Regions from separate parts of the Peribacillus sp. CSMR9 genome, predicted to be linked through region 2. Evidence: riboswitches for the same ligand, from Rfam matches in the RefSeq annotation. Region 2 holds a riboswitch; each other region holds the start of a gene.

Region 1 (6,590 bases), on a different contig from region 2:
GATGAATAGATGAAAAGGAAATTAGTTATTTTGTCTACAATATTCATAGTATTTACCGGCTGTTTTTTATTCAATAAACCTTTTAATAATAAAACAAAACCTATGGAAGACATTATAATGGTGTATCCAGCAAATCGAGTAATAACAAATGAAGTGATACTCATTGGGGATGAGGCTGAGGGCAATCTACCTGATATCGATTTGAATGATGAAAAGGAATTGGAAAAATTGGCAAAAAAGCAATATGAGCAAGGTGAAAAGGGGGAAATAATTTTTACAGAAGAAAATCAGTGAAATCACCTAACTGTAATGACTAATGGGGGAGGAGGCAGTTATTGCTAGTTTCGGATAGTATCTATGGGAAACACATTGTAGAGGGAGTTCTGGAAGAGCTGATAGTAAGCAAACCGGTCCAAAGATTGAAGGGAATACATCAGGGTGGGGCAAGTTATTTAGTTAATGAGAAGTGGGATGTCACACGATTTGACCATTCAATTGGTGTGATGTTGTTAATAAAGGCGTTTGGCGGTTCATTAGAGGAACAAATCGCGGGCTTACTGCATGACGTATCCCATACTGCATTCTCACATGTTATAGATTTCGTTCTGGATTGTATGGATGAAGATTATCATGTAAAGATATATGATCATGTCATTATGGAATCTGAAATCCCATTTATATTGAAGAAATATGGATATGATTGTAAAAATATTGTTCAATCAAAATGGGAAATGCTTGAACGGCCAGCACCTGGGTTATGTGCCGATCGGGTGGATTATACTCTCCGGGATATGCATCAGTATGGATATATCACACTTGAATCCGTTCATGACTTTCTTGATCATGTAATCATAGTAAATGGAAGAATGTATCTGGATAATATTGATTCGGCGGAATGGTTTGTGAAAACGTATTACAGTGAAGTTATTGATTTTTTCATGAACCCACTTAATATATATGGCTATGATATCTTGGCAAAGACGTTAAAATTGGCTTTGGCTAAAAACCTGATCAGCCTTGATGACTTACTTGGTACAGATGAAGAAGTCATATCCTTGTTAAGCTCCACTGAAGACGATGAAGTGCAAAATCTGTTAAAAAGGATCCATTGTAACGTGAAGGTGAAAGAAGATCAATTGGACTATGATTTACATCGGAAAAATAAAGTGCGCCTGATGGATCCTTCCATTATTCAAGGAACCCAAGTGGTGAGAGCATCCAGTTTATCCGAAAAAGTGAAGAACATGGGAATTGAAGCCTATGAAAAAGCTTCGAAGGGCATGTATCTAAAGGTGATTTCCTATTGAATTTCGCGTCAAACCAAACAGAAAGTGAAAAACTCACGGAATCCATCCTTGAGTTTTTTTCGGAAACATTACCCGTAAATTTATATAGACTATCGACCACTTGTAAGCCGCTTTCTTTTAACTTGATATTCGAGTGGTGGCATTTTATCGATATTCGAACACCATTAAATCGTAAAGGCTTAACAGGTACAACATAGTTAAATATTGTCAGTGTTATTGTTCTGGCAGGCGGCATGCCCAACTGCCGGTTTTGGAGATCTTTTTCGCTGAACCAGCACCTTAAAAAATTAATGACGCTCTCAAATTAGTAACACCACTTTCTAAATAACCCTTTAAACAGGTTAAAGTATATACCCACCCCTCTTTTTGTCCTATCATTTTTTTTATTATTTCAGGGACGTCTTCCTTCAAACCGGATTCGTTTACTTCAATAATTGAACTTGTATTATCCAGCTCTTTTAATATAATTGTTACGACCGTTTCTTGGGCGTTGCCTCCCCACGAATACTCGATTTTCCTATTTTCCTCGACTTCTAATACATGTATAACCACTTCAGCATCGTATTCGTTATATCTCAATGTAAGCGTCCTGCCTTGCTCCCATCTTTCAGAACTCGATGAGAACCAAAAATTCCCGATTTTTTCAGGGTTTACTATGGCTTCAAACACCTTATTAGTTGGCTTGCCTATTTTAAATTTCGTAGTTATTTGAGTATCCATACTATATCAGCTCTCTTTCGATATGTTTAAATAAGTTCCCACTAACACCTAATTAACCCGATCTACATATATTGGCGGCAAGGTCCGTCCAGTTTCAAGCAAGCTCTTCAGGTTACATAGAATAGCTGGCCATCCATTATTTATGCCCTTAAAGGTATTGTCACCATATACGAAATCGGTCTCCAATAGCTCTTCATGCGTAAGTGTTAACTTCACAGTAGATTCATCTATTGGCTGCAGTTGAAAAGTGACCCGAGTAGGATCCTCGCGGGGTGTTTCGTCTCCTGTCGTGTTCCATGTAAAAGAGAGCAGTTGCAGCGGCTCACACTTAAGTACATTTCCATGATCAGTGATTCGTCCATCTTCCAGCAAATATGTAACGGCTGCGCCTTCTTGAAAGGATGACTTGATTTGACATCCAAAGTGATATTTTTTTGTGAATTCGCCACTCGTTAGGGCTTCCCAAAGCTTCTCTGGTGTGGTTGCGATATAAATAGGATAGACAAACGTTGGTTTTTTCATTATTCTTTTTCCTCCTCGCGTTTATCTTCTAGCATTCCTTATCAAGTCCGTGCCAAATAAAAACAATAAGGGTTGCAATATCAAAATCATATCATAGCTCTATCAATGATTGTCTGCTTTTTATATCCAGCCGGCCAAGCAGTTTTCTGCGACAGGAATCGGCAAAAGTCTTAAAAACCCTTTGGCATCAAAGGAACATTTGCTAAGTGTTAAGCTTTGGCAAAGCGGATATTGGCTTATCGAGTCTGCAAATGAAATCCGTGGATTCGCACCATTCCCAGTGACTAAAACGAAATCAAGAAGGCGATTATTGAAAGGATATAAGCTTGAATACATTTAGGATCAGGCCATATGGAAACTTCTTGATTTCCAACCGTTTTCAAGCTACGATAAATAAGGAAATGATAATCCGCTCCGGCGGAAGAGGTTCTAGCTACCCTCTCAAAAAAACTAAGGGGAACAGTGCTCTTTCTTAGGGTGCTGTTTTTTCTGTATAAGGAGAATGAATTAAATGTTAAGAATTCTATTTTATTTAGTATCCATCGTCACGGCGAATGTGGTTACAGCAGCTTTTGATCCATTACATTTGGGCATGTTCATCATTCCGATGGGTACATTGCTCATCGGAGGAACCTTCATCTTTCGAGATCTGGTCCAGAATAAATTCGGCCGTGCGAAAACCTATATGTGTATAGTTACCGCACTTATTTTATCTGCATGTGTTTCATTTTTATTAGGAGATACGTTATTGATTGTATTTGCTTCCGCATTATCGTTCGTGGTGGCAGAAACAGCGGATACGGAAATTTATACCCGGTTAAAGCTCCCGATGAGTTGGAGGGTGTTTTACAGCGGGATCGTTGGAGGGTTTTTCGATTCTGTGATATTTGTCGTGATTGGCCTAAGTCCACTAGGTGCCAATATATTGCCATGGGAAGCCGTACCCGCTGCGATTATCGGCCAAATCATCGTTAAAACAGTCATTCAGTCAATCGGTGCCGTACTGTTGGGACGAATCAACGTAAGACTGGAAAAGCGCGTAGTCTCCGGTTGAATTCTAGGAGGGATGCACCGATGGATGGAACCAAAAAGGAAGAAGATAAATGCTATTGCCTCGAGGCCTTTCGCGAAAAATATGGTCCGCATGTCCAGGGGGAATGTATGAAGCTCTCCTGCGCCAATTATCGGAAACATAAAGGAATAGACAAAAAAGGGCCAAATTAGGTCCTTTTTTTGCGTGACTGGAGTAACCCACGAGTAAACAGCGCGAAATCAAGAGTGTAGCATGAATTCACGAGTAAACGGGCGAAACTCACGAGTAAATGTGCGAAACTCACGAGTAAACGTGCGGAATTCACGAGTAAATAGTCCAAACTCACGAGTAAACGTGCAAAACTCACGAGTAAATGTGCGAAACTCACGAGTAAATGTGCGAAACTCACGAGTAAATAAGCCGAACCCACGAATAAACAGCGCGAAATCAAGAGTGTAGCATAAATTCATGAGTAAACGTGCGGAATTCACGAGTAAATGTGCAAAATTCACAAGTAAATGTGCGGAATTCACGAGTAAACGTGCGGAATTCACGAGTAAATGTGCGAAACCAGGAGTGTAGCATGAATTCACGAGTAAACGTGCGAAACTCACGAGTAAATAGTCCAAACTCACGAGTAAATGTGTGAAACTCACGAGTAAATAAGCCAAATTCACGAGTAAATAGCAAAAAAATCTTCCTGGACGTTTTAATAATGGGTGCAGGAAGTTTTTTATCTTGTTTTTTAGGTCAGAATTGCTCTGCGCTTTTCTGAACTAATTTTTCCAGGAAGAAGAAGCATTTCCGTTTCCGTTCAAGTTCGGTTTGCCCGGTTTCTGTGACATGATAATATTTCCTGCGACCTGACTCAGACTCTTTCCAATGGCCTTTTATGAATTTTTTGGTTTCTAACCGTTTAAGGGCTGGGTAGAGGGTGCCTTCACTGATTTCGTATTGCCCCTCGCTCATTTGCTTAAGAATCTTCGTCATTTCATAGCCATACAGCTCTTTTTGTGAAAGAAGTGAAAGCAAAAGGAGGTCAATGCTTCCCTTCATTAATTCTTTATCCAATACAATCTCCTCCTTTTTCATTTTTAAAGTGTAATACCTTGTACATCGTATTACAAGGTGCATTTTACTTTTCTTAAAAAAAATGGTTAAATGACGATTGCTAAATAAAATCAATCATAGTAAAATGTGCTTCGGAACGGATGAGTTGTAAAGAGTGTGGTAAGGATAATAAATACATGATTTAACTGTTTGAATGAAAATACGGAATAGGATAGAAGAAATCCCACTCAAGGGGTATTAATTGATTTTTTTTTAAAAATCATTTAGATTCTATTTATCAACAAGAGCAGAAAGAAGGTCCTAGATAGATGAAAGTGAAAGCACCTGAGTCATTCACATACAGAGGTGGAAAAAGAGCTGTTCTTTTACTTCACGGGTTTACCGGAAGTACAGGAGACATGAAGAAATTAGGGAAATACCTGAATGATCGCGACTATACTTGCCACGGACCCCTTTATAGTGGGCATGGCGTATCAGCCGAGGAACTTGCTAAAACAAGTCCAAAGGAATGGTGGAAAGATGTAGTGGAAGGTTATCAATTCCTTAAAGATGAAGGCTACGAGGAAATTGCTGTTGCAGGAATTTCTTTAGGAGGATTGTTCTCATTAAAAGTAGGAATTGAACTTCCTGTAACAGGGGTAGTTGCAATGTGTGCACCGACACAAGGGAAAAGTAGCGATCGACAAAAAAAACGCTTGCTCAATTATGCACAGGCCTATAAGAAGTTTGAAGGCAAAGATGCAGACCAAATTGCTGCCGAAGTGAAGCTGTTGGAAGAAGACCCTATGACTTCGCTGAATGATATGGTGAATATAATAAATGAGACGGGTGAAGATTTAGATTTAATCACATCACCAACTCTTGTTTTACAAGGGCGTTTGGATGATCCCGACTATACGAACAGTGCTACAGCGATTTTCAATGAAGTCGATACGCAGCATAAACACTTGATATGGTATGAAAACTCTGGCCATATAATCACATTAGGTAAAGAACGTGAGCAGGTTTATGAGGATGTGTACAAGTTCTTAAATACTCTGCATTGGTCGGAGTAATAAGAGAGTTTTCTTGAAGGTCATGAATGTGATATGATCCCCTTTAAGTTTGAAAGTGTAAAGCCGACATTTATATGTAGGTTTTACACTTTCTTCTTGAGGGGATTTTATTTTGGCTGCAAAAAGAAATAACTCCAATTTTCACCGGGATTTATTTTTAAGCGAGAAAAAAGTATTTATATTCTTTCGCAGTACTAAGGGCTTCAAGGAGCTATTTGTAAAAAAAGACCTTTATGTTATCGTTATTATCAATGGTTGCTAATAAAATATCGTTCACGTCCGCATTATAAGTCATTTTGAGACTTTTTTTCAGCCATACTTCGTCTTTACCGTCTTGATTTAATTCTTTAAAATCAATCTTCCCCTCTTTAATAATCGTTTTAGGTAAAGTGAAGGCTTTAGTTGCTAGATGCATATCTGCTGGAGTTAGCGCTTTATATTGAGGATCTAAAAACAATGAAATAGTACCATCAGGTTCCCATAGTGCGAGTGATACTTTTTCAATATCGACAATTTTTTCTTTTCTTAATTCAGATAGTAAAAAATCGATGGAGATTCGAGCCCTTGCTAAGCTTTTGTAAACGATTTGCCCATTTTCGATAAGGGTAAAGGGTGAGGGGTCAAAGAACCTTCGGAGTTTGCCCCACTTAAGACTTGTGAACACATTAATGATATATAAAATGACTAATACACAGGTCGTTATCATTGAACCCTTCAAACCTGAATGTGCATCAGACAAAGGGTGGGCAAGAATGTTCCCAATAATTAATGCCATTATAAAATCAATTAATCTTAACTGAGAAATGGCTCGTTGCCCCATCAATTTAACCGAAAAAAGTAAAACGATGAAGGATGTAATGGCTCTCAACATCCACTGAACTG
Region 2 (10,507 bases):
AGTATCGAATGAGAATTGTCTTTTTTTAGTTTGATTTACCGTACTAGTTAGAAAAACGTGAGTTTTTCAGCAGCCCCCCTTAAAATGTCCATTTTTTTTCGTTTTTTTATGTGCGTTTACTAAAAGAAATGCAGTTATCTAGTGAGTTTCTTTTATGCTAGGCACCAAAATGCAGTTTTACTAAAAAGGACAACTGAGGTGAAGTGGTTTTTGCAATAGCATATTGGGATAATAATTGGATTAATGTCCTAAACTGCTGTTGGGGAATACTGACAGGGCAGTAAGTATTTATTGGGGAAGTAATCCAATTAGCAATCAAAGTGGGAAGGCAATCAAGTAATTTTTATAAGGATCGGAATGTTCATTTCAGACTCTTTGCTTCCATATATATAGTGACCAGTGTTGGACCGTAAGAGTATTGAAGCAGAAAAAACGACATGGTGTGCACAATGCCGTTACCCACGTCTGTGGTCGAGTTAGAAAAATTCGTTTTTAAATCCGGGCTAACATCGTCATCATTTACGATCCCATCGATAGTTACCTAATTAACATGATAGGTAATGGAATTCGTAGTGTTAAGAAAATTCAGATTTTTTCTTGAGGTTATGTATGCGGCGAAAATATTGTAAAAATTATATTTCATTATATTAAAGTAACATTAAATGGAAAATGGAGTGGAGTTACTTTTTAATCCTAGACTCCATATGTAAGGAATTAAACACTTATTATATTTCATTTTCTTAAGATTTTCGAACATTTCAGTTCAGTTACCAACTTCTTACTGTATTTTAATGAACTTTATGTGACAGATGTCACTTTGTATTGTCTTTTTTTTAACTTGGGATTAATATTGTTATGTCGGGGTTTGTGAACATGGTAACACTTTGTCCGAATAATTACCAATAGGAATTTTATTATGTAAGAAAGGGGTAGTACTATGAAAATAAAATGGGCTTTATTAACTATACTTTTTACCATCGCCACTGTGCTTACGGGTTGCGATAACCCATTAATGGTCTTGGACCCTAAAGGGCCAGTAGCTGCAACACAAGCAGATGTCATTATGATATCGATATGGACAATGGCCTTTGTCGTTCTTGTCGTAATCGTACTGTATGTCTTCATGATAATGAAATATCGTGCTTCCAAACAGCGTGATGATTATGAACCACCTCATATTGAAGGAAGTAAGGTTCTAGAAATAATTTGGGTTGCAATCCCAATCATAATCGTCGCTTTCCTTGCCGTTGTTACTGTTAAAACAACAAATGAAGTCGAGGCAACACCTAAAGGATACGAAAAGCAGAAACCATTAGTTATCTACGCTGCATCTTCTAACTGGAAGTGGCACTTTAGTTATCCGGAAGAAAATATTGAAACAGTTAACTATCTGTTTTTACCGACTAACCGACCAATTGAATTTAAACTTTATTCATACGGACCAATTGCTAGTTTCTGGATTCCGCAACTTGGAGGACAAAAATATGCGATGTCTGATATGGTTACCACGTTGCACTTAGCAGCTGAAGTACCAGGTGAGTATATGGGTCGAAATTCAAACTTCAGTGGTTCAGGTTTTGCTCAGCAAACGTTCAACGTAAATGTATTGCCTAAAAAAGAATATGATAAATGGGTAAAAGAAATTAAAGCAACTGCTAAACCGATTACTGAGGATAAATTCAATAAATTACTAGAACCTGGTCATGTGGGACAATCCACGTTTACTGGAACTCACTTAAAGTTTTCTCCAGCTCCAGAAGGTGAAAATTCAGGTCATCACCACGGATCATCTGATACTGAAAAAAAATCAGATGAATCTACCAAAGGTTCACACGAGGAACATTCAGAACACAACAACATGAACATGAACATGAATCATTAAGGGTTTAACTCACATTCTACTAAACAATTAGTTTTACGATAAGGAATATTTTCCTGAAAGGAGTCACAAAAGTATGGATTACTTTGATCGATTTGCCGTACCTCATCCAAGTCCTGCAATTTATGCATCCATGGTTGCCATTGGCCTAACTATGATTGCGCTTGTTGCCGGAATTACCTATTTTAAAAAATGGGGTTACTTATGGCGTGAGTGGTTAACAACGGTTGACCATAAACGTATTGGTATCATGTACATCTTGTCAGCACTACTTATGCTCTTCCGTGGTGGCGCAGATGCTCTCTTGATGCGTGCCCAAACGGCTATTCCAAATAACGGCTTGTTGGATGGACAGCATTATAATGAAATTTTTACAACACACGGGGTTGTCATGATCCTGTTTATGGCGATGCCTTTTATCATTGGGTTAATGAACATTGTTACACCATTACAAATAGGGGCACGTGACGTAGCATTCCCGCGTCTAAACGCAGTAAGCTTCTGGTTATTCTTTATGGGGGCAATGCTATTTAACATCTCTTTCGTAGTCGGTGGTTCTCCTGATGCAGGCTGGACATCTTACTTCCCGCTGGCAAGTAACGATTTCAGTGAATCAGTAGGTTCGAACTATTACGCGATTGCAATTCAAATAGCTGGTATCGGGACATTACTGACTGGTATCAACTTTATCGTAACCATCTTGAAAATGAGAGCACCTGGCATGAATTTAATGAAAATGCCAATGTTCACATGGTCTATCTTGATCACAAACTTTATTATCGTTTTCGCTTTCCCTGTATTGACAGTGGCACTTGCGTTAATGACAATGGATCGACTATTCGGAACTCAGTTCTTTACGATGGCTAATGGCGGTAGCGATATGCTTTGGGCAAACTTGTTCTGGGTTTGGGGACATCCTGAAGTTTATATAGTTATTCTTCCAGCTTTCGGTATTTACAGTGAAATCATTTCGACTTTTGCACGTCGTAACCTGTACGGGTATAATTCGATGGTTATCTCTATGGTAGCTATTTCTACACTATCTTTCGTTGTATGGGCTCACCATTTTTATACAATGGGTCACGGTGCAATGGTTAACGGTATCTTCTCGGTTACCACAATGGCAATTGCTGTTCCGACCGGTGTTAAGATTTTCAACTGGTTGTTCACACTTTGGAAAGGTAAAATCGTTTTTACCGTCCCAATGTTATACTCTTTAGCTTTCATTCCGATTTTCACTCTCGGTGGGGTAACTGGGGTTATGCTTGCCATGGCAAGTGCTGACTACCAATACCATAATACAATGTTCTTAGTAGCTCACTTCCACTACGTTTTGATCCCTGGTACTGTATTTGCCGTACTTGCTGGTTTTACGTACTGGTGGCCAAAAATGTTTGGTTTCATGTTGAGCGAAAAGATAGGGAAATGGTCGTTCTGGTTCATTACAATCAGCTTTAATGTAACATTCTTCCCGATGTTCATCACTGGTTTAGATGGGCAAGCACGTCGTATGTATACGTACTCTGAATCAACGGGCTATGGTCCATTGAATTTGCTTTCTTTCGTTGGAGCAATTGGCATGGCAATAGGTTTTGCGCTTATTGTGTACAATATCTATTGGAGTACTCGTTATGCATCAAGAAATATTTCAAAAGATCCATGGGATGCACGTTCTCTAGAGTGGGCTACACATACACCAATTCCTGAATACAATTTTGCAATTGTACCTACAGTTGATTCTACAGAAGCATTCTGGGATTCTAAGAAAAAGGGCTTTAAATTATTTGGTGGTAAAGTAGAAAAGATTCATATGCCAAATAACAGTGGCGTGCCGTTTATCTTGAGCTGTATCTTCTTCGTTTGGGGCTTTGCAATGGTATTCAGCATGTGGATCATTGCAATCATTGCCACACTTGGTATCTTTGCTTGTATGGCTCACCGTTCATTCGAAAAAGACCACGGACGTTATATCTCCGTTGAAGAGATTGAAGAAACTGAAAATAAATTGCGAGGTGCTAAGTAATGAAAATAGATAACTCGCTGCCACTAGAATATAGCACGGAAGAAAATCGCTTAAAGATTTTTGGATTTTGGATTTTCCTGGGGGCAGAAATAGCTCTTTTCGCTACACTGTTCGCCACTTATTTTGTATTAGTTCATGGTACTGGAAATGGTCCTACAGGGGACGAACTCTTTAAAGTACCAACCCTAATGCTTCAAACAATTTTTCTTTTAACCAGTAGTTTTACCATTGGTCTTGGAATCAATGCAATGAGACTTGGTAGACAGAAAGCGATGCTTGGTTTCTTCATTATCACCCTTATTCTTGGTTTAGGCTTTTTGGGAGTCGAAATCTATGAATTCGTGGAGTATGTACATGAAGGAGCAACCATTCAAACAAGTGGTTTCTTATCTAGTTTGTTTGCGTTACTAGGTACGCATGGAGCTCACGTTACACTTGGTTTATTCTGGGGAACCTTCATCATTCTGCAGATTAAAAAACGCGGTATGACTCCAGAAACTACAAACAAAGCTTTCATCTTTTCTCTTTACTGGCATTTCTTAGACGTTGTCTGGATTTTCATCTTCAGTTTCGTCTACCTGAAAGGAATGATGTAATATGAAAGAATTATTCCCACGGGGCCAAGTTATGGGATTTGCTTTTTCACTAGTCCTGACTTTGGTTGCACTATCAGTTATAGTGTATGATCTCTCACTTAAAATGGCTTTAATCATCCTACTTGTTACAGCCTTCATGCAAGCTGCACTTCAATTTGTTATGTTCATGCATGCAGGAGAGTCTGAAGATAAAGCATCGATTTACACAAACGTTTACTACGGATTGTTTGTTGCATTGGTTACAATTTTCGGTACAATGCTAACAATGATTTGGGGATATCAATAATCCATTCCTGCAAAACTGGGCGTCTTGATGACGCCCAGTTTTTTTTGTATTCAAATTATGGTGAGCGTAAAATTACATACATTCAATTCTCTGCATCATAGAAATTTGTATTGTTAAGAAAGAAGAGGGGGTAGGAGAGGCAAATACTGTGATGGAAAATAATTTAGTATCTCCTTAATTTATTGTGTATCCTGCATTATAATGGGTACGGTGGGCTTTTTGCATTTAGATATATTGATGAGACTCAAATTCAAACGTGATATTGGATATATCTTTAAAAAATAAATTTTAGCGTAAACAAAAAGAATCCATTTTTGAAATTAGATGATCAAGATGATTAAGTTAGTATAAAGTTTTTATATTCACCAATAGTTAAACGTTAATAGAACGGACACATTTCCTAAGAAAAGCTCTCCGCTCTTTTGATATAATAAGTGATATCGTAGTTAACTATGCCTTAGCGGAGATGATGAATATGACATTGCCGGTTTTGATTTTGACAATTCTCATAAGTTTGATTAAATTATTAGTTACCTGTCTTCCAACAGATGCAGTGAATTGGATTCTCAGCAAATTTGAAATGCATTCAGAACTTAGTGACGCGAATGCCATCGTAACCTTTGACGGAAAACGGTTGGAAGGTGAAGAAAAAATTCAAGTTATTAATTATTTCAACAAAGCTAAATTTTTGAAAAAGAATCATATATTTCCGGGTAACGAACAATTATTTTTACATCCAGAGAACAGTGGGGCTCCATTAGTCATTGATACTAAAAAAGGCAAGAAGGATGTTAGGTTATTTTTGTACATTTACAACGACCACGTGGATGTAGTTAAACAGTACAAGAAGAAAGTAGTTGCGTATAGTCTGCTCTCCAATAGCCTTCAAGAACGTTCAATGCCATTAATAAGGGATGTAGTTTAAAAGGAACATAAACAAAGTCGCTCTTTTTTTCTGATTCAGATTGAGAGTTGAATGTTCACACGCATTCGAATTGGTATTATGTGGGGAAAGCTATTAAAAGTGGATTTAGGGGAAAATCGTTATCGAGGAGTTCTTTGAATAGAAAAAATTCATTAGAATACTATAAATGAAATACAATAAATCTGGATTGAAATGCGAAAAGTAATTTTGATGATTATGTCTAAAAGGGTAATAAAAAAAGCAGGTATCTAAAGCGATGCCTGCTTTTTTAAGCTTTCCATTGTTTTTCCACTTGATTAAGGGCTTGTTGTAAAATTTCTTCTTGATTAGTACCTGGTTTAGTAAGGACGTTAGTTTGATAAGATTTTCCTTGGAAATCAACTGTTACTGTAACTTTTACCATTATGCATCTTTCCTTTCTTGGTTCAGTAATGAGGTGGTTGTACCTACTTCTTTTATACCCGTGGGGGAAGACTTTTCAAACATTGCGAAGTAGCAAGTGTGGGGATTTAATATTCAAAATTATCTGATATTTTGAAGGGGATGTCAACACTTTTTTTTGACAGACTCCATTTCCTTATTTATTTTTAGGCTGTTTTCACATACTTTGTTGCTATTTACCAGGTAGTGAGTTGTGGTTGATTTCCCCTCCAGATGCTCGCTTTCCGCGGGGCGGGCGGTGAGCCTCCTCGGCGTAAACGCCTGTGGGGTCTCACCTGTCCCGCTGCTCCCGCAGGAGTCTCGCACTTCCGCTCCAATCAACCTTAAATAGTTTCGTTTTAAAAACAACAATCTTTACGAAAAGAGCCTATTTTTATGTGTACAAGGCTTGTGTATTGGGGTTAGACCATACCCTTTTTTGCGGCTATATAAAGACGACCTGGCTTTTGGGCGCATAACAGCCAGGTTGTTTTTGTAAAATTAACTATTCATATTTTAGTTAAGATAATTCCGATTAATGCTGCAAGTACGCCGGCAATTTGATAGGATTTAAGTTTTTCTTTGAATAAATAACAACCAGCGAATACGACAACTAGACAGTTCAGGCTGACGACAGGGAAGATGATGCTGGCGATTCCACTATTTAATGCAAAGAAATAACATCCATAGGCTATGATGCTTAATAATCCTACGAGTGATCCAATTTTCACTTCCATTAACTTAATCTTCTCATTCTTGATGGCTAATGCCGAAATGAGATAAAGTGTTCCGCCACCATACATTGATACTAGGATATCAAGGGAGTTTAAATGAAGACGGGTTGATGTCGTCATTAAGATACCTAGCACACCAAATGAGAAAATCGCGAATAATGTGTGCATCATCCAAGGTAAATATTGATGATTGCCCTTAGCATTAGGTGTATACTGAATGACAAGGGTAGCGAGCAGCATGCAGACAATTCCGCTCCACTGCAGTGAAGAAATATGCTCATGAAAAATTAATGCAGCACAGAGGATGGGAAATATTGCATTTGCCGCGATCAGTGGTGATGTCAAACTTGCCGGTCCTTTTTCAAAGGCACTTGCCATCTGGATATTACCGTTAGCGTTCAGTACACCAATGGCTCCACCAAGCAAGATGGATGGCCAGTTAGTAGTCAAGCCATCTACAAATCCGCTATATAAAAGTGCCATGATGAAGGCGGTAAAATAAAAGAAAAATTGGATATGTACCTTTGAGTAACCCTTTCCGTTACTCCATTTAAAAATGCTGTTATTGATTCCGAAACATAAACTGGTGATAAGAGCCGCAAAAATCCACATTGCTTTAATCTCTTCCTTCATGTAGGATAAACTTCTTCTACATTTTAAGCCGAATACGTGTAGGAATCAAACTAAAATAAAAAGTAGATTGACAGATTAGATATTTTTTTCTATATTTACTATGACAATTTTAAAATATTTCCCGATAAACGGGAGAGGTTCATAGCTTCACCCTCTTAAAAAAACTATGGCTTTGATTTTTTTTGCGAATCAACCATATCTTTGAGGAGATATGGTTTTTGTTATATAGAGGCCCATTTTATGAATCTCCCCTGACAAACGTGGATGAGGAGGACTTTATATGTCTGGAAGAAAAGAAGAAGAATTAAAAAAAGATATCACACTGCTTGGGAATCAAGGGACAAAATATACATTTGACTATGCGCCTGAAATTCTGGAATCATTCGATAACAAGCATCCGAACCGGGATTATTTCGTCAAATTCAATTGCCCGGAATTCACTAGCTTATGTCCAATAACGGGCCAGCCGGACTTTGCAACCATTTACATCAGCTATATTCCAAGTGTGAAGATGGTGGAAAGCAAGTCATTGAAACTTTATTTATTCAGCTTCCGTAATCATGGTGATTTCCATGAAGACTGCATGAACATCATCATGAATGATTTAATCGAGTTGATGGATCCCAAATATATTGAAGTCTGGGGCAAGTTTACACCTAGGGGCGGAATCTCTATCGATCCTTACACAAATTATGGTAAACCAGGTACGAAGTATGAGGAAATGGCGGATTACCGCTTGATGAATCATGACTTATACCCGGAAACGGTGGATAATCGCTAAAGATTAGAAAAAGACAACTGGCTTATGCCGTTGTCTTTTTTTGGTTTTTTGCTATTCTCATTCAGTAAACTCACTATTTTGTATTCTTTAAAAACACAAATGTCCTCCTGAAACGGAATTAACACTTGATTGTTTCGTGAAAAAACGTAATAATAGGAAGAGTTAATTTTGACAGAATATTTTCAAAAATAGGGGATGTCGTGATGAAAGTTGCAAAGTTTGGCGGAAGTTCACTTGCGTCAGGTGAACAGGTGAAAAAGGTATTCGAAATTGTAGTTGCTGATCCAGAGAGGAAGATTGTAGTCGTTTCGGCTCCAGGGAAACGCAATTCAAATGATATAAAGGTGACGGATCTATTGATTGAGGCTGCGGAACAGCAGCTGCGCGGGGATAACGGAGAGCATTTGATAGAAGATGTGGTATCCCGCTATGCGAGCATTGCTGAAGAGCTGGATATATCCGAGGAGGTCATCACTGGGATTCATGGAAATCTAAAAGCACTGTTGCATGGAGACCAATCTAACCCGAAGCGCTATTTGGATGCTTTAATGGCCAGTGGCGAGGATAATAATGCTAAGCTGGTTGCAGGTTATTTTCAAAGCCGTGGTGTAGAGGCTCAGTATATAAATCCAAAGAAGGCTGGCTTGATCGTAACGGATGAAGATGGATTTACCCAGGTGATGCCAGAATCGTATGATCGGTTATATGCTCTACGTGATGAGCCAGGAATCGTAGTATTCCCAGGGTTCTTCGGATACACGTTAGATGGTGAGGTTTTAACATTCTCAAGAAGCGGTTCCGATATTACGGGTTCGATTCTTGCGAATGGGGTCAAAGCCGATTTGTATGAGAACTTTACGGACGTGGATGCCGTTTATGCGGTGAATCCAAATGTGGTTTCCAATCCGAAGGGAATCAGGGAATTGACCTATCGTGAAATGCGGGAGCTTTCTTATGCCGGTTTCTCGGTATTTCATGATGAGGCGCTGATTCCTGCATTCCGTGCGGGAATACCAGTCCATATACAAAATACAAACAATCCGGCTGCACAAGGGACCCGCATTGTAAGTTCACGGGATAATACGAATGGGCCGGTTATTGGGATTGCAAGTGATAAAGGATTTTGCAGTATTTACATTAGCAAATATTTGATGAACCGGGAAGTTGGTTTTGGCCGGAAACTGCTGCATATCCTTGAAGATTACGGAGTTTCGTATGAGCATATTCCATCAGGCATCGATGATGTGACACTTATTCTAAGGCAGGACCAGATGGAGGGTGAAACCGAGAAGAAAATCATTTCACGAATCAAGAAAGAGCTACATGCCGATGAGGTGAATGTGGAGCATGATCTTGCTTTGATCATGATTGTAGGTGAAGGAATGCGTCATAATGTCGGTACAACGGCAAGGGCGTCAAAAGCGCTGGCCGAAGCAAAGGTGAACATTGAAATGATCAACCAAGGCTCTTCGGAAGTAAGCATGATGTTCGGTGTGAAAGGGAACAGTGAAGAGACGGCCATTCAGGCCTTATATCACGAGTTTTTTTGAGTAAGAGCGTTTAGGGACCTCCTTGAAAAGGGAGGTTTTTTTATGAATGTTCCAAGCTGGTAAAATGTGTTTTCAGTGATTGTGGGAAACGAGTGATTTTCAGGGAATTAAATTCGAGTGAATAAAAGACGCGCTGAGGGTTCAGCGCGTCATGTTTAGTTCAGTACCCATTTGTCCTTTAAGAATAATATTCTTGAGACAACAAAGAGGAGGATGATCGAGATGATGAGGGAGCTGGCTGTAAGGAAGATATTCTGAATATCGATCACACCATATATCAATTCTTTAAAGAGTGCGAAGATGTTTAAAATCGGCAGCAGGAAGTGCTTGTTTGTTAACTCATGTAAACCTGTGCCTCCTAAGAATAATGTCGGCAAAATGACGAGCATTGTTATGGGTGATAAATAGTTTTGTGATTCCTTTACAGTTTTTGAAATGATACTGGCGGACATTTGCAATGCACCCAAGAACATCGAAAATAACACAGTGATCGATAAAGCGATTGGCAGGATCAGCAATAGATCGTTACCGAAATTAAATCCTTTTCTTAGCTCTTCCGTGAAAAAGATGAGTTCCAAGGTGACCACAAGGATGGAGATGATACCGGCAAGCGCCCCGATTGATGAAATCGTGAGCCACTTTGCGACAAGGATTTTCCCGCGGCTGACCGGAGTCATAAG
Region 3 (6,590 bases), on a different contig from region 2:
GGATGGAATGATGTCGCCAAGGAAATCGGCAGGTAAAGAATTATCCAGGGAAATGGTATTGACTGAAGCTAGAAACCTTTTTGCAACCTTAGGGTATTCGAACGTCTCAATGAGACAATTGGCTAAATCATTGGATTGCAGCCATGGAGCCATTTATTATCACTTTAAAAATAAGGCAGAAATATATTACAGTTTGGTGAAAACGGATTTTTCCGTTTTAAATCATTTAATCGATGATATCATCATGTCGGAAAATGACCCTTCTCAAAAAATCGAAAAGATTTTATTATGCTTCATTGAGTTTGGTTTAACACAACAGAATCATTATTCCATCATGTTTTTATCCAAGGAAAAAGAAATTCAGCAGTTGCTTCAATTCGATTCTAATAAAACCTATGAAAAGCTAATCCAATCCTTGACAGAATTAACCGACAACAAACTGAATCCTGCATCCATATGGTCCATTTTCCTTTCTCTTCACGGATTCATAACTTTTTATATCAATTCTGAACTATCCTATCCAGATGTAAAAGGTTTAGCTTATTTTCACGTGAAAAATATCATCAAGAACATTGTTTGATTTTTCACTAAAATTATTGACCAATGGTTAATTAAATTTTGGGAGGTTGGAAAATGGTAAAGAAATTCCTTCATATCGAAGGACTCATGGTCCTTTTAGCGATGATTTACATCTATTCGTTATATGAATTCAGCTGGTGGATTTTCCTTTTATTTATTTTATCGCCTGATGTTTCCATGTTGGCCTATCTGATTGATGATCGAGTTGGAGCAAAGGTTTATAACCTATTTCACACTTATACCCTGTCCATTTTCATGATTTTGCTAGCCATTTTTCTAAAGTCTGATGCGCTTATGATGATCGGGTCAATTTGGACCGCACATATTGGAATGGATCGGTTATTTGGGTATGGCCTTAAATACACATCATCCTTCAAAGCTACTCACCTTCAAAAGGTATAGGTAGCTTTCCATATGTAAAAGGCAGTGTGATTACGCATCACACCGCCTTCTGTCTCTGATCTTTACACGCCTCGCTTGTTGCCCCATATATAGGTATGAAGCTGTGGCAGCACTTTCACATCATTCAATTCATCATCGGCTATCACTTTATCAATTAGCTCCTCGTATTTCCTCAAAAGCCCGCTGATCAATTGACGATCATCCGCCGTACTGCTGTCGTCATTGCCGACCTGCAGATAAAAAGGAATATCGGGGTAGCGGCCATGTACATTTTTAGCATATTGATAATCCTCTTCGTTAAAGACGACTATCTTCAATGAGACATGGTTTTCAGGGTTTCGATTGGCAATGTTCGATATGATTTGGTCGAGCACCGTAAAGTCCGTGTTCATTTTTGAACTCGGCGGCTTAGGAGAAATAGTCAATTCATCAATATCGAGAAACCAATCCTGCCATCTGCTCCCTTGTGTTTCGACACCTATTTTCATTTTATTTTCATGTAGGATCGCTACCAGGCTGTTTAAGTTTTTCAGCAGTGCCGGGTTTCCGCCTGATATCGTCACGAAGGAAAAACCGGCACCCCCAATCCGCTTCAGCTCATCCCATATTTCCTCGGCAGTCATTTGGACGGTATCTTCCTTACCGGTGCCATCCCAAGTAAATGCGGAATCACACCAGGCACATGAATAATCGCAGCCAGCCGTCCGAACGAACATGGTTTTTTGGCCAATGACCATTCCCTCACCTTGGATGGTCGGTCCGAAGATTTCCATAACCGGGAGTTTACTCACTTTCCATCCACTCCCGTCTGGCTTCGGCATAGCTTGTCGGCGTTTCGTATAGTCGAACGAATTCGACCCTAGCACCCTCATATTCCTTTAATGAAAGGGCTTCGGCCATTTTTTCATAAATCCAGACAACCATATTTTCAGCCGTAGTGTTCATGAGCGGCAAGGTTTCATTCAAATAACGATGATCAAGGTGGATTTCGATTTCATTTTTCCATATATCCTTGATGTCCCCGAAATCTATCATCAAACCGCGTGAATCCGTATACCCGCTCAATCCGAAAATGACCTTATACGTATGGCCATGCAAGTTCTTGCATTTTCCTTCATAGTCATGTAGATGGTGTGCTGCGTCAAAGGTAAATTCCTTACTGACCATGACCCTTTTAGTTGTATATTTCAATTGGCTGCGCTGAATATCTTGATCTATTTTTTGGAGTTTATCTACTATAGTAAAACCGTACATCACGAAAGCACCTTCCGTCTGCTTACATAGTCATCCAATCCTTTTTTCCGCAACTTACATGCCGGACAATCTCCACAGCCGTCTGATATGATTCCGTTATAGCAAGTCAGGGTCTTTTCGCGGACAAAGTCGAACGCGCCAAGCTGATCGGCAAGCTCCCATGTTTCCTCTTTATTAAGCCACATAAGCGGCGTATCAATCACGAATGACTGGTCCATCGACAAGTTCAAGGTCACATTCAACGATTTAATGAATACATCCCGGCAGTCCGGATATCCGCTGAAATCCGTTTCACAGACACCGGTTACAATATGTTTAGCGCCAATCTGACTGGCCAACACTCCGGCAAACGATAGGAACAGTAAATTCCGCCCTGGTACGAACGTCGACGGCAATTCCCCGTCTTCCCCGTCCTCCACTGCAATGTCACTTCTCGTCAAAGCATTCGGTGCCAGTTGGTTCAGCAGTGACATGTCAAGGATATGATGGTTCACGCCCAATTCCTTGGCAATCTCTTGAGCGCATTCGATTTCCAAGCTGTGCCGCTGATTATAATCAAACGTCACCGCTTCCACTTCCTCATATCTCTCCATCGCCCAGAACAGGCACGTCGTACTGTCCTGACCTCCGCTAAACACAACCACTGCCTTTTCTTTCTTCTTCATTTCTATAAAACTCCTTTTTACGGAAAAAAACAGCACCCTAAGAAAAGAGCACTGTTTCTCCTTAGTTTTTTTGAGAGGGTAGCTAGAACCTCTTCCGCCATAACGCGGAATATTATATTTTTCCAAGTCAATAGTAACTTGAAAACGAGAAGAAATCAAGATGTTTGGATTATGGAAAATCACACCTAACGGAAAACTTGGTTATCTTCTCATCTGCTTAAATAACCCATTATTTATCCGATAAAAAAAGAGTGAATAAAATACCGATAAAGGGGTTCATTAATTTGAAAAGTATTAAAGGAAAGATATTGGCAGCATTTTCACTCATCATATCTTTGTGTATCATCTTAGGAGCATTTAATATTTATAGCAGCAATAAGTCACTTGTACATTCCAAAGATATTATTAGCCAAAAATTGCCGATTCTAATTGATGAAGAACAACTACTCAATAATGTTGCACAAAGAAGCGCACTCGCAAGAGGCTATATTCTATTTGGCGACGAAAGTAATAAAGAGAAGTTCTTAAAATATACCGAAGAAAGCAAAGTCATTCAGGAGGATCTTTTAGCCTTAAGTGATTCTGAAAAAACGAAGGAATTGATTGAGAAAAGCGTGGATTGGAGAACGATTATTATAGACCGCGTATTTACACAATATGATCAAGGAAATGAAGAACGTGCTATAGAAATACTAAAGGATGAAGTTGCACCAATAAGCAATGAATTGATGGATGGGTTTAGAGAGCTAGCTTCCGAACGCGAAAAAACGATTGTCGCTTCAGGTGAAACCGTCATCGCAAGCGGGAAATCGGTTAAGTCTACAAGTATCATCATATCCATTGCGGCAGTCCTTATCGGCCTTGTGCTTGCACTTGTGACTGCAAACCTCATTACCACCCCCCTCTTTAAAGTCAGGGACAGGATGAAAATGGTTGCTGACGGAAAACTGAATCATGAGCCCCTGGAGCAAAAGTCAAATGATGAAATGGGTGAATTAACGGTATCCGCCAACCAAATGCAGAAAAACCTTCGTGATACGATCGAAAAAATGCTGGTTGTATCCGAATCCGTTTCCAACCAAAGCGAGGATCTGACTCAATCAGCAAATGAAGTGCAACAGGGCAGCAAACAGATTGCGACTACCATGTACGAACTTTCGGAAGGCTCGGACTCACAAGCCAACCGGGCAGCTGAAATGGTCCGCATGATGGATGATTTCACCGGCAAGATCGAGCAGGCCCATCTTGAAGGAATGGAAGTATCTCAAAGTTCGACCGAGATCCTATCCTTGACCAAGGAGGGCACCACTTTAATGCGCAGTTCGGTCCAACAAATGCAAATGATTGACGGAATTGTCAAAAATGCCGTCGGGCAAGTGAAAAGGCTCGATTCTCAATCACAGGAAATCTCACAGCTTGTGCAGGTCATCAAAGATATATCCAATCAAACCAACCTATTGGCGCTGAATGCAGCCATAGAAGCTGCACGCGCTGGTGAACATGGCAAGGGCTTCGCCGTCGTTGCAGCTGAAGTGCGGAAACTCGCTGAAGGGGTCACACAATCCGTTGGGGATATCACCGATATTGTCACCGCTATTCAAACAGATTCAAAAACGGTCGTCCACTCCCTGGAAGATGGTTATACACAGGTGGATGAAGGCACGAAACAGATTACGCTCACCGGCCAAACCTTTGAAACAATCAATCACTCTGTCGGGAATATGGGAATGAAAATACAGCATATTACAGCTGAATTGAACTATATCTCCAAAAATAGTAAAGAAATCAATCAGGCCATCGAAGATATCGCAGCCGTTACTGAAGAGTCCGCGGCAGGAATCGAACAAGTTTCTGCCTCCGCTCAACAATCCAGCTCTTCGATGGATGAAGTCACGAATCATGCATGTGAACTCGCATCTTCCGCTGAACTGCTAACCGAACAGGTCAAGAAATTCCAATTATGATACTAGAAAATTTCCCGTCACTTGAACGCGGGAAATTTTCTTTTTCTCCCCTTCATGGTGATTGTTTTGTTTTCGTGTATTTGGGGTATAAAAGACTATACGCATTAATAATCATGAAAAGTTAATAATCATGAAAAGAAAAATCTATCAAAAGGGTTGGAAGTGAATATTTTCTTTTGTTTTCAGAATATTTAGTGTATAATGAATTTATTAGGAATATTCTTACTGAAATACTTCTCACTTCCAATACCCACTTACTGGAAATCACCAGTACAAGAACTCACTTAATCCAGCATTTCATTTCAACCCAATGCACGGGCCCTTATACTCAGTAAGGTTCATTGCACGCTTTCTTGCAAACCAAACAATTCACAACTTTTTTCACACAAAAAGCATAAATTTCACTCCAAAATTGTAAAAAAAGGTTAAATTTCACCAATAATGTGTTACTATTAAACCAAGACCTTTTAACCCCAAAAGGAGGAATTCATATGAAACGTTTTTTCAAATTCATAGCAGATTTTAACGAAAGAAAAGCACTAGATCGGAAAAACAACAAATTCTTTCGCAAAGAATACGAAAATTATATGAAGATGAATTCTGAAAATCAAGGTAGGAGGAGATTAGCTCCTAGACTTTATGTGATTGAAGGCGGTAAAAAAGGCCCCAACATTGAAATTTCTGACAGAAAAAAATCCAGTTAACCTGATTCCTTCAAAAAATAAGCTACTTATGTTGTAGTTTATACCCTACAAACGTCACATTCTCCATGATAAACGGAGATTCATTACCCATATCATTCTTTTAAAATATAAAAGCCGAAAGCTCAGATATACTTCTGAGCTTTTTTTATTTTTCTTTTTTCTATTAACACTATATTAATAGAAGTAACTAGGTATTTTTTAAATAAATTGGATTAACCTTAGTTTATTTCATGTTTTAGGTAAAAGTCACATTATAGGCCCACGGGTATTTTTCTAGAAAAAAACCCAAAACTTACAAAAAAAGAGATGTGTTCTTTTACTCATCTTTGGCCATATTCAAAAAAGTCCGACTACATATGTCTATAGATGCACTATCTTACATTGAATGACAAATACGTAAATATTGTAACGTTTAGGTCAAATTAATGGGTATAAACAATCAATAAATTGTAATAAACCTCACTTTTAATAACAATTTATTATACAAATACAGCCATTAAGAATCGGGTTCAAATGCCTATAAAACTATTTTAATTGTATTCATAATGGCCATATATTAAACTTTCCATATTTTAGTGTAAATAAATCAAGGTTTTACTCGACTTTCTCCATATCTTTGGACTCATAAAACATTTTATTCCATTAGATACTATTACACTCCTATATACATTTTTTGCAAAAAGCTGACAACAGTTATATTACGATAGAATAATTGGCTCTTGCCTATTAAGTTTAAAATCATGTAGTGTGTATTCAGTAAATCAAATATTTAAAAAAAGAGAGGTTAAAAAATGGCACCAATATTTATTTGTGCGATCTTTTTACTTGGCTATGGCATCTTCGAACAAAGACGCCATCAGAAGCGTCTCGATTCCATTCCGGTACGTGTGAATGTAAACGGTATTCGAGGCAAATCGACTGTAACACGTCTAATAACAGGTGTGATCCAGGAAGCTAAGTACAAAACAGTAGGTAAAACAACCGGAACATCAGCTAGAATGATCTACTGGTTTACCGACAAA

The links. A riboswitch is a leader RNA that binds a small molecule or an ion and turns the genes downstream of it on or off. The one in region 2 is predicted to bind preQ1.
Region 1: linked by a shared signal. The riboswitch ahead of N9I19_RS16520 (VUT family protein) and the one ahead of queF (preQ(1) synthase) in region 2 are both predicted to bind preQ1.
Region 3: linked by a shared signal. The riboswitch ahead of queC (7-cyano-7-deazaguanine synthase QueC) and the one ahead of queF (preQ(1) synthase) in region 2 are both predicted to bind preQ1.

Annotation. Positions count from the first base shown of each region.
Region 1 is NZ_JAOPHO010000040.1:12,159-18,748, reverse strand. It holds gene N9I19_RS16540 (hypothetical protein) at 10-294, shown strand; gene N9I19_RS16535 (HD domain-containing protein) at 336-1,307, shown strand; gene N9I19_RS16530 (SRPBCC family protein) at 1,587-2,027, opposite strand; gene N9I19_RS16525 (SRPBCC family protein) at 2,076-2,549, opposite strand; PreQ1 riboswitch class I at 2,967-3,009, shown strand; gene N9I19_RS16520 (VUT family protein) at 3,061-3,603, shown strand; gene N9I19_RS16515 (hypothetical protein) at 3,624-3,773, shown strand; gene N9I19_RS16510 (hypothetical protein) at 3,822-4,052, opposite strand; gene N9I19_RS16505 (PadR family transcriptional regulator) at 4,333-4,653, opposite strand; gene N9I19_RS16500 (alpha/beta hydrolase) at 4,962-5,708, shown strand; gene N9I19_RS16495 (DUF421 domain-containing protein) at 5,920-6,590, opposite strand, start outside.
Region 2 is NZ_JAOPHO010000006.1:3-10,509, forward strand. It holds gene qoxA (cytochrome aa3 quinol oxidase subunit II) at 938-1,882, shown strand; gene qoxB (cytochrome aa3 quinol oxidase subunit I) at 1,956-3,902, shown strand; gene qoxC (cytochrome aa3 quinol oxidase subunit III) at 3,902-4,498, shown strand; gene qoxD (cytochrome aa3 quinol oxidase subunit IV) at 4,500-4,784, shown strand; gene N9I19_RS05810 (YfmQ family protein) at 5,260-5,709, shown strand; gene N9I19_RS05815 (BA3454 family stress response protein) at 5,978-6,112, opposite strand; gene N9I19_RS05820 (DMT family transporter) at 6,639-7,496, opposite strand; PreQ1 riboswitch class I at 7,625-7,670, shown strand; gene queF (preQ(1) synthase) at 7,777-8,277, shown strand; gene N9I19_RS05830 (aspartate kinase) at 8,481-9,827, shown strand; gene N9I19_RS05835 (ABC transporter permease) at 9,983-10,507, opposite strand, start outside.
Region 3 is NZ_JAOPHO010000040.1:18,981-25,570, forward strand. It holds gene N9I19_RS16545 (TetR/AcrR family transcriptional regulator) at 8-580, shown strand; gene N9I19_RS16550 (DUF4260 domain-containing protein) at 634-981, shown strand; gene queE (7-carboxy-7-deazaguanine synthase QueE) at 1,044-1,772, opposite strand; gene queD (6-carboxytetrahydropterin synthase QueD) at 1,765-2,235, opposite strand; gene queC (7-cyano-7-deazaguanine synthase QueC) at 2,235-2,900, opposite strand; PreQ1 riboswitch class I at 2,956-2,998, opposite strand; gene N9I19_RS16570 (methyl-accepting chemotaxis protein) at 3,185-4,864, shown strand; gene N9I19_RS16575 (hypothetical protein) at 5,356-5,568, shown strand; gene pgsB (poly-gamma-glutamate synthase PgsB) at 6,360-6,590, shown strand, end outside.